DNA from 2 places in the Mesorhizobium sp. M3A.F.Ca.ET.175.01.1.1 genome. Region 2 is predicted to be linked to the other one. Evidence: riboswitches for the same ligand, from Rfam matches in the RefSeq annotation. Region 2 holds a riboswitch; the other holds the start of a gene.
The links. Region 2 has a riboswitch for cobalamin ahead of EN818_RS28155 (ABC transporter ATP-binding protein). Riboswitches for the same ligand answer to the same signal wherever they lie in the genome.
Positions count from the first base shown of each region.

Region 1: linked by a shared signal. The riboswitch ahead of EN818_RS23355 (CbtB domain-containing protein) and the one ahead of EN818_RS28155 (ABC transporter ATP-binding protein) in region 2 are both predicted to bind cobalamin.

Region 1 is NZ_SRTP01000011.1:213,072-220,317, forward strand. It holds gene cobO (cob(I)yrinic acid a,c-diamide adenosyltransferase) at 1-249, opposite strand, end outside; gene cobU (bifunctional adenosylcobinamide kinase/adenosylcobinamide-phosphate guanylyltransferase) at 251-772, opposite strand; gene EN818_RS23350 (CbtA family protein) at 765-1,556, opposite strand; gene EN818_RS23355 (CbtB domain-containing protein) at 1,572-1,751, opposite strand; cobalamin riboswitch at 1,788-1,987, opposite strand; gene EN818_RS23360 (gamma-glutamylcyclotransferase) at 2,059-2,745, opposite strand; gene EN818_RS23365 (DUF1624 domain-containing protein) at 2,902-3,906, shown strand; gene EN818_RS23370 (isoprenylcysteine carboxylmethyltransferase family protein) at 3,903-4,373, shown strand; gene EN818_RS23375 (MerR family DNA-binding transcriptional regulator) at 4,399-4,785, opposite strand; gene mgtE (magnesium transporter) at 4,970-6,388, opposite strand; gene EN818_RS23385 (response regulator transcription factor) at 6,734-7,246, shown strand, end outside.
Region 2 is NZ_SRTP01000018.1:74,240-81,485, reverse strand. It holds gene EN818_RS28185 (phosphatase PAP2/dual specificity phosphatase family protein) at 1-1,284, shown strand, start outside; gene EN818_RS28180 (hypothetical protein) at 1,281-1,724, shown strand; gene EN818_RS28175 (lysophospholipid acyltransferase family protein) at 1,721-2,380, shown strand; gene EN818_RS28170 (phosphatidate cytidylyltransferase) at 2,380-3,315, shown strand; gene EN818_RS28165 (iron ABC transporter permease) at 3,324-4,310, opposite strand; gene EN818_RS28160 (ABC transporter substrate-binding protein) at 4,392-5,339, opposite strand; gene EN818_RS28155 (ABC transporter ATP-binding protein) at 5,369-6,154, opposite strand; cobalamin riboswitch at 6,340-6,544, opposite strand; gene EN818_RS28150 (efflux RND transporter periplasmic adaptor subunit) at 6,790-7,246, shown strand, end outside.

The DNA of each region.
Region 1 (7,246 bases), on a different contig from region 2:
GCCGGTGTGCCATTTGCCCTTGATGAATTGGACGACGCCGACACGCTTGCCATAGCCGAGCATCCTCAGCGCCAGGCCGAAGGCAGCCGTGGTCTTGCCCTTGCCGGGTCCGGTGTTGATGATCAGCAGTCCCTTCTCGATCGTCTTGCCGGCCACCTCGGCATCCTGCACCGCCTTGCGCTTGGCCATCTTGGCGCGATGGCGTTCGGCGTCCCTGTCGTCGATGGTCTTGTCGTCGATCTCGGCCATGTCACTTCACCTTGAGCGGCAGCCCCGCCACCATCATCAGCACGCTGTCGGCGACGGCTGCGACTTGCTGGTTGAGGCGTCCGGCGGCGTCGCGGAACCGGCGCGCGAGCGCATTGTCCGGCACGATGCCGAGCCCGACTTCGTTCGAGACCACGGACCACGGTCCGCGCGGGCGCGACAGCACATCCGAGAGCCGTCGGCACTCTGCATCGATGTCATGGTCCGCCAGCATATGATTGGTCAGCCACAATGTCAGGCAGTCGATCAGCACCGGCTGGTGATCGGGCAAGGCCTCGATTGCGCCCGCCAGATCGAGCGGCGCGTCGATGGTGACCCAGCCTTCGCCGCGTCGCGCGCGATGCAGCGCGATCCGCTCGCGCATCTCGTCGTCATAGGTTTGCGCTGTGGCGATATAGGCCCAGGGCGACGGGCTTGCCGTCACCAGGGTCTCGGCATGCGCGCTCTTGCCCGAGCGCGCACCGCCTACGATGAAGGTCAGGCGACCTTCGGCGCGATCAGGCAAAGCTGTCGCGCAAGCTGGTCGCGGTGCCGGTGAAGCGTCCGCGCACCACGCCGACAACCGCGCCCAGAACCAGCCAGAACACCAGATCGGTGAGCGTCACGGCGACAACGAACTGGTGATGCAATCCTTCGGGAATCGCGGTCTCGAAGCTTTCCGGCTGCGGCGCGCCAATAATGTGAGGTGCCACGATCAGCGCCACGCCAAGAATGGCCAGCGGCAGCGACTTGCGGAAGGCAATCAGACCGAGCCCGGCCGCAGTCGCGATGACTGTCGAAACCCACCAGATCTGCCTCGGCAGCAGTTCGGCCGCCGGCATTGCCGGGAGTTCGGGCGGCAGGCCGAGGCCAGGCGCCAGTGTGAACACGGCAAAGCCAGCTAGGCCCCAGAACACGCCCTGGCGCCAGTTGCCGATGCCGCCCGCAAATTCCGAGACTGCGACCAGGATCAGCGCGAAGCCGATGCCGGTGACGATATTGGCGACGACATTGAAGGCGAATCGCTCGAAGCCGTCGGCCGGCGCCCAGCCCTCCTCCTCGGCTGGGGCAACTGCCTCGGCGGGCGCCGGGGCTGCGCTGCTCATCGCGCTGCCGGCGGCTGGAGCGGCTGCGCCCACAGGGTTGTCGTTGGTCGCGTGGTCATGGTGATGACCCTCGCCCGCCTTTTCATACACTTCCGCTTTGAGGATCAACGGAACGGTGGCATAGGCCTGCATGCAGGCGAGAACCACACCCGCCACGAGCCCGGCGATCGCCGCGATGAACACGACGTTGCGAAACAGATTCATGATGTCAAACCCTCGTCAGTGGCAGGGAAAAGCCATCGAGTGACGATAGTCGTGGGCAGCGTTGTGGACCGCATCGATATGCGAGAAGCCGACGAAGCCGACGACGAAAATGCCGAGCAGCGCGGCCATCGCCAGTTGCATGAAGCGCGACTGCGAGGAGACGGAAGCGCCGAGGGAAAAGGAAGCGGTATTCATGTCTTGTCCTTTCGCCCTCCACCCGAGGGCATAGAAGTCAACTTTCTTGTCGCCGGCAGGTCTCCTGGCTCGCGGATCCACGCCCTTCCCCACCTTCCCGAGGCAAATCCTCAGTGGTCTATGGGGCAGGACTACCGCACACAGTTGCGGGGGCAGCCACGGCTTTGGGCAGGAAGTCCACCCTCACCGCATTCCCTCTTGGCTCCAAAAACGGAACCGACGACATCGGCGACTATAGGCAGAATCGTCTCCCCCGGCAAACCAAATTCCGCCACGCTGGAGCGTGATTGCGGCACGGCTCGGTGTGCTAGGAGCCGGCGATTCTGGCAGCGACGAGCTGCTGCAGCCGCCACAGGTGAGCATCGTGAATGCCTCGGGCTTCGAGATTCCTGACGGTGTTGTAGAGATAGTCGGCGCCTGAACCCCAGTGGCCGCAGGAGGTCGCAAGCCTTCTGACCACCTCGCCTTCGCTGAGCACGCCGGTATAGGTGGTGCCCTTGCGGTTGATCACGAAGCCCAGGGCCCGAAATGGACCGCTGCCGCTGGCCAAGCTGAGCAGGCGCGGATGGTAGCTTGTCGGCTTGAGCGTCACCTCGCGCCTAAGCAGCTTGTTCAGCTGCTGACGGCGATCACCGTCGCTCAGCCGGAAGGCGACGCCCTTGCATTGCCCGCCGCGATCTAGCGCCATCATCAAGCCCGGGCTCTCTCTGGTGCCGCGCCAGCGTGTCATGTTCATACAGAAGGAACGGTGCCAGCCGCGCGCCACTGCGACCCGTTCCTCGACATGGTCGATCTCAGGCTTCCAGATCAGCGATCCGTAGCCGAACAGCCAGAGCGGCTCGGCGGCGGGGAGTTCAACCTCCAATGCATCGAGCATCGCTTCGTAGTCGGCGTCATCGAGATGCGCGGCATTTGGGTCGGGGCCACTGTCTTCGACGACCCGAAAACAACGGGCAACCAGTTCTTCGGTCAGAGACATCATTCTTGCGGACATTCGATGCACCTTGGGCCGCCGGCATCGCGCCGGCACTGACGGCGCGAGCTTAAGGGCCCCGAGCAGACGCCACAATGCGGGAGAGCAGCCATTCGCCCTCTGTTGTCGGCCCTAACCGTGATAGTCGTTGGGACGACTGAATCGGACTGCGAGATCATGAGCCTTCAAACGACGAACGAAGCCGTTCAGGACAAGCCGAAACACAGTCGCATCATCGCCATCGACATACTGCGCGGCATCGCGCTGATCGCGATGGCGAGTTACCACTTCACCTGGGATCTCGAAAACTTCGGCTACACCACACCTGGCCTGACCGCTTTCGGCTGGTGGAAGATTTATGCGCGCTGCATCGCCTCGACCTTCCTGTTCCTGGTCGGCGTCAGTCTGTTCCTCGCCCATGGCCGCCAGATCCGCTGGCCGGGCTTCTGGAAGCGTTTCGCCATGGTCGCCGCGTCGGCGATCGCCATCTCGGCTGTCACCTATGTCGCTACGCCGGACGGCTTCATCTTCTTCGGGATACTCCACGAGATCGCGCTGGCGAGCCTGCTCGGCCTTGCGTTTCTGCGGCTGCCGCCGTTGCTGACGGCGATCGTCGCTGCGGCCGTGATCGCGGCGCCCTATTATCTGCGGTCCGAATTCTTCGACCATCCGGCACTGTGGTGGGTTGGGCTGTCGGCGACCAACCCGCGCTCCAACGATTATGTCCCGGTGCTCCCCTGGTTTGGCGCGGTGCTTGCCGGCATCTGCGTGGCCAGGTTCGCATCGGCCTCCGGTCTTCTCGCTCGGCTGGGCGCCTGGATGCCTGGCCGCTGGGCCAATCCGCTCATCTTCATCGGCCGTCACAGTCTGGCCTTCTATCTTATCCACCAACCGCTGCTGTTCGGGTCTGTCTGGATATTGTCGCAGATCATGCCCGCGCCCCCGCAGGACAAGGAAGCGGGTTTCCTGAGCGCTTGCCAGGTATCCTGCGAGCAGCAACAGCAGGACACCAAGTTCTGTTCCAGCTATTGTGGCTGCATGCTGGGCGCGTTGAAGAGCGAAGGATCACTGGACAAGCTCTACAGCAACGATCAGACCGATATCTGGAAATCGCATCTTGCCGATCTCGCCAGCACCTGCACCTCGGCGACGGAAAGCCAGACGGAGGGAGGACAAGAATGAACGGAGCCAAGCACGGCATCATTCCCTGGCCGCCTGTGATCTATGTCGTGGCGATCGTGCTTAGCATCCTGCTCGGTTTGCTTTATCCCCTGCCCTGGATCGGCGACATCTTGGGCGAGATCCTGTTTGCCGCCGGCTGGGTCGCCCTGCTGGGGGTCGTTGCGCTTTGGATCACGGCGATCCGCGTCATGTTGCGGGCGAGAACCACGTTCGATCCCAATGCCGAGCCTGCCCATCTGGTTACGTCAGGTCCCTTCGGCATCACCCGCAATCCGATGTATCTCGCCAACACCCTGCTCTTGATCGGTGTGGCCTTCATCACCGGCATCGCCTGGTTCCTGCTCTTCGCCTTCCTCGCCGCCTTCGCCACGCAGAAGATGGCGATCGAGAAGGAGGAAAAAATCTTGGCGGCCAAATTCGGCAAGAAATACCGCGACTATGCCAAGCGAGTGAGGCGGTGGATTTGAGCGGGGGCCGCGCTCCCGTGAACGGTCAAGTGTTCACCCCAAGTTCGGCCAGTCGCTCGACACACGATTCCTCCGCCTGATCGAGCTCCGCCAGCGTTTCCTCGAGATCGCGCCGCTTCTGCCTAAGGTCTTCTCGTTTCTCTTCGATGCGCTTGATCATCAGCTTGAGCTGGCCGACCTCGCCGGGAGGCTCCTTGTACATCTGGATGATTTCGCGGATCTCGGCGATCGAGAAGCCGAGGCGCTTTCCGCGCATGATCTGACGGATGAGATGGCGGTCCGACGGGCGAAACAGCCGGGTGCGGCCGCGTCTGATCGGCTGCACCAGCCCTTCGTCCTCATAGAATCGCAGCGTGCGAGTCGACACGTCGAACTCGCGCGTCAGCTCGGTGATCGTATAATATTCCCGCATTCTCGCTCCCACGCCCAACGTCCAGGCATCGCCGCGCAAGAGCGTCGCCTTTCCCTCCGATCAACCCCATCATATGCCGGAATCGGCAGACGACCCCAAATCAGCCTCGCACGGCATTTACGTAAAAGTCAATTGACGGACGAGCCGAGGAGTTTGCATCGGCATCGCCTGAACCTCGGCAGCCTCATGGAACGCGGAACCACCATGTGGCGAGCCCGAGAAAAGCGAAGAAGCCGACGCAGTCGGTTACGGTGGTGACGAACACGGCGGAGGCCACCGCCGGATCGATCTTGAAACGATCGAGCACCAGCGGAATGAGGATTCCTGCCAGCGCTGCCGCGAACATGTTGATGATCATCGCGGCGGCGATGATCCCGCCCAGATTGGCATCGTGGAACCAGGTCCCGGCGACCATGCCGATCAGCACGGCAAAGACGATGCCGTTGATGAAACCCACCCCCAACTCGCGTCGTATGATGCGGGCGGCGTTGTAGATGTCGAGGTCTCTCGTCGCCAGAGCCCGCACGGTGACGGTCATGGTCTGCGAGCCGGCATTGCCGCCCATCCCGGCAACGATCGGCATCAGCACCGCCAGCGCCACGATGTGCTCGATCGTGCGGTCGAACAGGCCGATGACCGAGGCGGCCAGGAAAGCCGTAAGCAGGTTGACCAGGAGCCACGGCACACGCGAGCGCGAGGTTGCCAGGATGCTATCGGACAGCTCTTCGTCACCGACGCCGCCCATGCGCAACAAATCTTCCTCGGCTTCCTGTTGGATCACGTCGACGACGTCGTCGATGGTGAGCACGCCGACAAGCCGCTCGTTCTCGTCGACCACCGCCGCCGAGAGCAAGTCGTATTGCTCGAATTCGCGCGCCGCTTCTTCCTGGTCCATCGTGGCTGGAATGGCGTGGCGGGTCTCGCGCATGATGTCCTCGACCTTCACCGCGCGCTTGGTGCGCAGGATCTGGTCGAGGTCGACGGCGCCGACGAGCTTGAAGCTCGGATCGATGACGAAGATCTGGCTGAAGCGGTCTGGGAGGTTCTTATCCTCGCGCATGTAGTCGATCGTCTGGCCGACCGTCCAGAACGGCGGCACGGCGACGAACTCCGTCTGCATGCGCCGGCCAGCCGTCTCTTCCGGATAATCGAGCGCGCGCCTCAGCCTGATGCGTTCGGTGAAGGGCAGTTGCGACAGGATCTCGTCTTGGTCCTCTCGGTCGAGATCTTCGAGGATGTAGACGGCGTCGTCGGAATCGAGTTCCTGGACCGCTTGCGCAATCTGCTCGTTGGGCAGGTTGTCGACGATATCGAGACGGATCGCCTCATCGACCTCGGTCAGCGCCGAGAAGTCGAAATCGGTACCGAGCAGATCGACCAGCGCGCGACGCTGTTCGGGATGCAACGCTTCAAGCAGATCACCCAGTTCCGACTGGTGGAGGTCATCGACCTCGCGTTTGAGGGTCAGCGTGTCACGGTCGGCAATCGCCGCGCCGATCTGCGCCAGGAAGGATGCGCGCACGGCACCGTCCTCGCCATAGATGTCGGCGTGGTGCTCATCGGCGGGCGTGGCGCCGGTCGTCTCTCTGTCCTCGCCTTCCACCAGAGCCTCCCGCCAACAGCAATCCAGTAAGGGTGTGAAATCAGGTCTAGCGCATGACCCCGAAAACCGGAATCGGTTTTCGGGAACCCGAGCTTGGAGCAGCAGATAGCGCAACGCCCCGAATCGTCTTGGGAAGACGCCGCTCTAACACGCGGAATACTCGACAAAATGCGCCTGTTCCGCAACCGCCGGGATGCCACGAAGGGCAAAGGGATTCGCGTTCAGCCGGCGCGACAGCCCATGTCGCTGGGGAAAGAGCGTCACTGTGCGGTTGGGGCAGAATTGCTATGATGCAGGTCCAGAGGACCGCAACTGCGCAAGAATCGACAGGACAAACGGCAGGCCTTGAACCTCAAATCCAGGAAAACGAACGAAGCAGCGGGCGAGCAGCGCGTGCGCGTTGTCGTTGCCGAGCGCAATCCACTCGTTGTCTCGGCGCTCAGCGAAATGCTGGAATGCGATGGCCGTTTCGAGCTGGTGAGTTGCGTCCATGGCGGCCAGCAATTCCTGGAGCTGGCCGCGGACACCAAGTTCGATGTCGCGGTGATCGGCTGGAAACTCGCCGACATGGACGGTGCGGACATCCTGGCGGAAGTCCAGAACCGCAAGCTCGACATACGCATCACCGTCTTTTCCAACGATCACGACATCGGCATTCTGAAGCGGTGCGTGCGCCTTGGAGCCCAGGGCTATTGCTTCCAGTTCGACGATCCGCAAATCATCTTCGAGACCATTCTGGCGGTCGCGCACGGGCGCATCTGCATTCCCTATATCGACATCAACAGGGTCAACGACACGCCGCTTTCGCAGCTCACCGTGCGTGAGCGCGAGTTGCTTGCGGTGCTTGCCGATGGCTGG
Region 2 (7,246 bases):
TACAGCCGGATCGTCGTCCGAGCAGCGCTCTGGCTCGCCTTCCTGGCGCCGTTCTTCTATTCGACCTACGGCTTCGCAAACTGGCTGGCCTCGACGCGCGACCATGTCGGCAGCATCGTCTTCTCCTGGGAGCACGCGGTGCCGTTCCTCGCCTGGACCATCGTGCCCTACTGGTCGATCAACCTGTTCTACGGGCTGTCGCTCCTGCTCAACGGGAGCAGGCAGGGTGTCGACCGGCTGGCCGGCCGCTACCTGGCCGCGCAGATCGTCGCCGTCGGCTGCTTCATCCTGTTTCCGCTGACTGCGACCTTCGTGCGCCCGGCAACGAGCGGAGTGCCAGGTTTCCTGTTTGCCGTGCTCGGCGGCTTCGACAAGCCCTTCAACCAGGCCCCTTCCCTGCACATTGCGCTTCTGGTGATCATCTGGGATCACTGGCGCCAGCGCCTCGGCGGGATCCTCCTGCCGATCTGGCACGGCTGGTGCTTCCTGATCGGCGCCTCGGTGCTGACGACGTGGCAGCACCATTTCATCGACATCCCGACCGGCGCGTTGCTCGGGTTCCTTGCGCTGTGGCTGTTTCCGGCCAAGGGCGAGCTGCCGCTTGCCGGTTTCCGCCTGACCGCCGATGCCAAGGCGCGGCGGCTTTCCCTGTATTACGCGACGGGTGCTGCCCTCGCTCTGGCCGGCGCCGCCATCGGCGTCTTTTTTTGCGCTGTCGCGCTTGTCCTTTTGTGGCCGGCGCTGGCGCTGGCGATCGTCGCCTTCGGCTATGCCGGAGCCGGCGCCAAGGTGTTCCAGAAGACAGCGGACGGCCATGTGTCGCTGGCAAGCCGTGTCGTGCTTTGGCCCTATCGCCTGGGCGCCAGACTCAACGTTCTGGCATGGACACGCAAGCTGCCGCCGGTAGTGGCAGTCAGCAACGGCGTCTTCCTCGGACGTTTTCCCGCAGCCGGCGAAGCCAACCGCTTCGGCACGGTGATCGATCTTGCCGCCGAGTTGGAGCGGCCGCGTGGGGCCGTGGGCCGCTGGATCAGCCTCCCCATGCTCGACCTGCTGCCGCCGCCCGCAGACAGGCTCGACCAGGCGGCGGGTGCGATCGAGCCGGCGCGCAGGGAAGGCACGGTGCTCGTCTGCTGCGCGCTCGGCTTCCAGCGCAGCGCCACCGTCGTCGCCGCATGGCTGGTCGCCACCGGCCGCTCGCGTACGCCGGCGCAGGCGCGCAGGCAACTCGCCGCGTCCGGTCGTCCGGTGCATCTTCAGATCGGACTGGACGAGCCGGCATGACGGACGGCGCCTATCGGGAACGGACCGGCCGGTTTGCGGCCATGCTGGTGAAGCAGGCAGCATGGCCGGCTGCCGTCGTGATCGCCTGCGACAGTGTCGCGCCGCTGGTCGCCTCGGCGCGCGGCGCGTTCCAGGCACCGCTCGCGGTGCTGGCGCTTTTGGTGGCCTCGGCGAGTGCCGTCGTGGTGCTGGGGCTTTCCGCGCTTCTCGTCTTCGACGCGCTGCTGTTCCGGCTGATGGCAACTCATGACGACGAGGTTTCCGGAGGCGCCGCCGTCGACGACCTTCTGGCGCGCATGCGGCTGAAGCCCGCTCCGGCCAACAAGCGCCCCCTCGACGACCGTATCGCCGGCACGCGCCGCCTGCTCACCCGGCAGCGGATCGCCTTTGCGATCTTCGTCGTTGCGTTCCTGACGGCCGGTTTCTGGATGCCGCGATGAGCAGGCTCTCGCTCAGGACATTCACCTTGTTGCAGACGGCGACCTCCGTCGGCCTGTCGGCGCTGGCCTGGGCGGTGACCGGCGTGCGCCCGATCTGGAGCGGCAGCCAGCCGTCGGAGCGGCAGCGCATCTATTTCGCCAACCACACCAGCCATGGCGATTTCATCCTGCTGTCGGCCTGCCTCAGCGAGAAGGAGCGGGCCATCACGCACGCCATCGCCGCGGCCGAATATTGGGGCAAGTCGCGGCTGCGCCGCTTCATCGCTGAGGACATGCTGTCCTCCGTGCTGATCAGCAGGCAATGGACCAGTCCGGAAGAGAACCCGATCTCGGTCATGCTCTCGGTGCTCGACCAGGGCCACTCGCTGATCATCTTCCCGGAAGGCACCCGCAACATGAGCGACGAGCTGCTGCCGTTCCGCTCCGGGCTCTACAATCTGTCGATGGCGCGCCCGGACGTCGAGCTCATCCCCTGCTGGATCGAGAACATGTCGCGCGTGCTGCCCAAGGGCCAGTTCCTGCCGGTGCCGCTGCTCTGCCGCGTCGTCTTCGGCGCGCCGGTGTCGGTGGCGCCGGGCGAGGAGCGCCGCGCCTTTCTCGAGCGCGCCCGGGCCGAACTTCTGGCGCTCAATCCGCGCCCCGAACGAGACGATTGATGCGCCACGAAATCAGCATACTGATCATCGGCCTTTTCGTGGTGCTGAGCACCGCCAGCGTCACCTCCGGCATCCTTTCGATGCGCGCGCCGAAGCCGCTCAGCGCGACGCTCGTCAACCTCACCCAGCGCATCAACGCCTGGTGGGTGATGGTGGCGCTGATGACGGTCGCCTTCTTCTTCGGCCGTTACGGCATGACGATCCTGTTCGCGCTGATCTCGTTCGCGGCGCTGCGCGAATTCGTGACGCTGACGCACAGCCGCCGTAGCGACCATTGGGTGCTGCTCGGCATGTTCGGCATCGTCATACCGGTCCAGTACTGGCTGGTGTGGACCGCCTGGTATGGGCTCTTCGTCATCTTCATCCCGGTCTATTGCTTCCTTTTGATGCCGGCGATCACGGCGCTGCATGGCGACACCGAACGCTTCCTGGAACGCGTCTCGGCTCAGCAATGGGCGATCATGATCTCGGTCTACTGCGTCAGCCACGTCCCTGCCCTGCTGACGCTCAACGTGCCGGGTTTCGAAGGCCGCAACCTTCTGCTGATCGCCTTCCTGATCATCGTCGTGCAGGGCAGCGACGTGCTGCAGTACATCTTCGGCAAGCTGTTCGGGAAACACCGCTTCTCGCCGACGGTCTCGCCGTCGAAGACCTGGGAAGGCCTGATCGGCGGACTGGTCGCGTCGAGCCTGCTCGGCGCGCTGCTCGCCTTCATCACGCCGTTCTCACCGCTGCAGGCCTCGGCCGTCGCCTTCATCGCCTGCGCGATGGGATTCCTCGGCGGGCTCGTCGCCTCCGCGATCAAACGCGACCAGGGCGTCAAGGACTGGGGCCACCTGATCGAGGGCCATGGCGGCATGCTGGACCGCACCGACAGCCTGGTCTTCGCCGCACCGATCTTCTTCCACATCGTGCGCTATTTCTGGACGGTTTGATCCGCCGGCTAGATCCGCCTGCGCATCAGGAGCGTGACGACGAAGAAGGCGCCGAGCGAGCTGGTGATGATGCCGATCGGCAATTCCTGCGGCGGCAGCAGCGTGCGGGCGAGCAGATCGCTGGCCAGCAGCAGGATCGCGCCGAACAGCGCGCAGACTGCAATCAGCGGCCGATGCAGCGGACCAGCCAGCGGCCGGCCGAGATGCGGGATCATCAGCCCGACGAAGCCGATGACACCGGCGACCGCGACGAGGATGGCAGTGGCCAAGGCGGCGACAAGGAACGTCGTCCGGCGCATGCGCGCCACCGGCACGCCGAGGCTTTCGGCAGCGCTTTCGCCGGCGAGGAAGGCGTCCAAGCGGCGGTGGTTCCAGAGGCCGTAGGCGAGGATGATTCCGGCGCCCAGCGCCGCCAGCCCGATATTGTCCCAGCGGGCAAGCCCAAGCCCGCCCATGGTCCAGAACAGCACCGAATGGGCGGCGCGCTGGTCGCCGGCGAAGACGAGATAGTTGGTAAGCGCGGTGAACATGAAGGATACGGCGAGCCCGGCAAGGATCAGCCGCTCGGGGCCCTGCCCCCTCACCCGTGAGACCAGGAGCAGCACGATTGTCGCCGCCAATATGCCGCCGGTGAACGCCGCCACCGGCAAGGTCCATATTCCAAACCTGTCGCCGAAGGCGGTGATGACCGAAACGGCGCCGGCAGCGGCGCCGGAGGAGAGGCCGAACAGGAACGGATCGGCTAGGTCGTTGCGGCTGACGGTCTGCAGCAGCGCACCGACGGCGCCAAGGCCGGCGCCGACCGCGATCGCCAGCAGGGTGCGCGGCAGCCTGAGGTCGACGACGATGCTGCCCACGGGTCCGGGAACGGCGGGGCCATCCAGCCCGGCGGTATGCGCCAGCGCGCCGAGGACCTCGCGCAAAGGTATCAATGTCGAGCCATAGGCGATCGACAGCAGGGCGAGCGCGACCAGGAGAGCCGCGCCCAGGGCTATCGACAAGACGAACGATCGGTGGTGTAGATTCACGTCGTCAGGCGATCCGTCAACAATAACACTCCCAGCTCAGCTCAAGACCTAAAACGCTTCCGGATGCATGGCCCTGGCGATCTTGCCGATCGCTTCGATATTGGCGGGACCGGGCGTCAGCTCGGCGTAGCGCAGTGCCACGAAGCGCTCGTTCTTGACGGCGTCGGTCTCTTTCATCGCTGGATGGGCCTTGAGGAAATCGAGCAGTTTCTTGTAGCCGCCGCCGTCCTGGTAATCGAGCAGGATGAGGAATTGCGGATTGCGCGAGGCGACCGTCTCCCAGTCGGTGTTGCCCCAGCTCGTCTCCATGTCGGCCATGATGTTCTCGCCGCCGGCGGCTGCGATCATGGCATTCGGGATGGCGAACCTGCCGGCGGTGAAAGGCTTGTCCTCGCCGGAATCATAGAGGAAGACGCGGGTGCCCTTGGCGTTGCCAATTTTCGCCGTGAGGTCGGCGAGCTCGGCCTTCCAGCCAGCGACGAGCTTTTGAGCATCGGCCTCCTTGCCGAAGATCTTGCCCAGCTTCTCGACGTCGCCATAGAGCAGGTCCATCGAGGCGGCAGGTCGGTCCTTGTCGAGGTGGACGCAGCTTTCGGTCAGCACCAGCGTCTTGATGCCGTGCGGGGCGAGTGTGTCCGGCGTTACCTCGCCGCCCGGCTTCATGCCGTAGTACCAGCCGGCGAAGAAGAAATCGGGCTGCACGGCGATCAGATTCTCGAGCGTCGGATATTTCGGCGCGAGTTCCGGGATCGAGCCCTGCGCGGCCTTGAACTCCGGCCCGACCTTGTACCAGCCGGTGATGCCGGTGAGACCGACGATCGAGGACTGCAGCTTCAGCGCGAAGGCCATCTCGGCCATGTTGAGGTCGTGAATGACGGCACGCTTTGGCGGCGCCTCGAAGGTCAGCGGCTTGCCGCAGCTGTCGATGGTGACCGGAAAAGCGAAGGCCGGCGAGGCGGCGAGCAAAAAGGCAAACGACAGCGCGATGCGTTTCAAGGGACAGGTGCTCCTTTGTTTGGACAGGTTCAGGATGGCGAGGATGCGCCGTTGGCAAGGTCGAAGACGGTGAGCTCGCGGTCTTCTGTCGGATGCGGCAGACGCAGCACATCGATGCCGAAGACCTGGCGCACGAGCTGGGCGTCAAGCGCCTCGCGCGGCGGCGCCAGCGCATGCAGCCGGGCATTGTTCATCACCGCCACCGTGGTGGCGAAGGGCGCCACCAGCGACAGGTCGTGCAGCACGGCAACGACGGTCATGCCGAAGTCCGCGACAAGGTCGAGAAGGTCGCCGCGGGCGCGCGGATCGAGATGGTTGGTCGGTTCGTCGAGGAACAGGATTTTTGGCTCCTGCGCCATGGCACGGGCGAGTTGCGCACGTTCCCGTTCGCCACCGGACAGCGAGCCGATCGTGCGGCAAAGCAGCGGCAAGAGTCCGGTCCGGCGCAGCGCATCCACGACGATATCGCGATCCTCGCGCTTGCGCCTGATGCCGATATGCGGGACGCGGCCAAGCTCGACATAGTCGATGAGAGTAACCCGCGGATCAGGCTGGTCGGCCTGGCCGACGACGGCCATGCTGAGTGCACGCTCGCCCTGCGTGATCCTATCCAGCCGGCGTCCGGCCAGGCGCACCTCGCCGCTGGCCGGCCGCAGAGCACCACACAGCATGCGCAAGAGCGTGGTTTTGCCGGCACCGTTAGGCCCGACGATGGCCAGCCGTTCGCCCGGAGTGAGCGACAGGCTGACGCCATCGACCAGGAGCTTGCCGCCTGCCACGGCCGTCAGCCTGCGAGCTTCGAGAAGCTCAGTCATGGAGCTTCTCCCGAACGGCTTTTCGAATCAGGCCGGCTGATCCGAGCAAATAGCTTCGGCAGGGCGCGCACTCGTGGCGATCGATGGAGCCGTCCAACATTCCGTCACTCTCCAAATGGCGACGGAAGGATGCTGGACGGCCGGCTGACAGACCGGCGCCGCGTCTCCTCCCGGCACACCCCGTCCGGTCAACTCGTGTCGATGGCAGGTCTCCTGGCTCGCGGGTCGCCGCGCCATCCGCCTTCCCAGCCTTGTCGGCCAGTGGTTTTCAGATGGAGCTCGCCGCTCACAGTTGCGGGGGCAGCCACGGCATCGACCCGAGGCGGATCTCACCGTGTTCCCTTTTCACCCTTCGCCTTGCGGCTCGGGACCATGACGCAGCCATCCTAGGTCGCCCGCGCACGAGTCGCAACTGGCTTCCGTGCAATCTCGCCGGCTTGCGAAAATCCCGATTTCCGGCACTGCCTCAGCCAAACATCGGAAAAACTTCAGAAAGCGTTCGGGATTTCGCGGGCCCGAAAACGCAAAAAGATCGGGCTGGCGAAAGACCGGCCAAAACGCCGATCGCTCCCAGCCAACATTTTCCGGTCGCAGCATCCTCCCGGCGCGACCGCAACCTTGGTCACGGAGACAACATGATTGCCGCACTTTTCCATAACAGGCCGCTGAGGCGCCGCCTTGTCGCCGGCTCGATCGCCATCCTCGCCTGCGGCGCCGCCATGGTTTGGCACGGCGCACGCAGCGAGGCCTCGAACGCAAAGCCCGCCGCGCCGGAGATGAAACTGGTCAAGGCCATGGCGGTCGCCCCGACCCGCAGCGCCGACACCCGCACGGCCGTCGGTGAGATACGGCCGCGGCTCGAAAGCGACCTCGGCTTCCGCGTATCCGGCAAGCTGCTCGAACGCATCGCCGAGATCGGCTCGACGGTGAAGAAGGGTGAGGTGCTCGCCCGCATCGAAGACCAGGATTATCGCAACCGGCTCGCCAGCGCCGAGGCCGATGTCGCGGCGGCGCAAGCCGTGCTCGTCGAAGCAAGCGCCGCCGAGGTCCGCATCGGCGCGCTGCTCGCCAAAGGGTTCACCACGCGCGCCA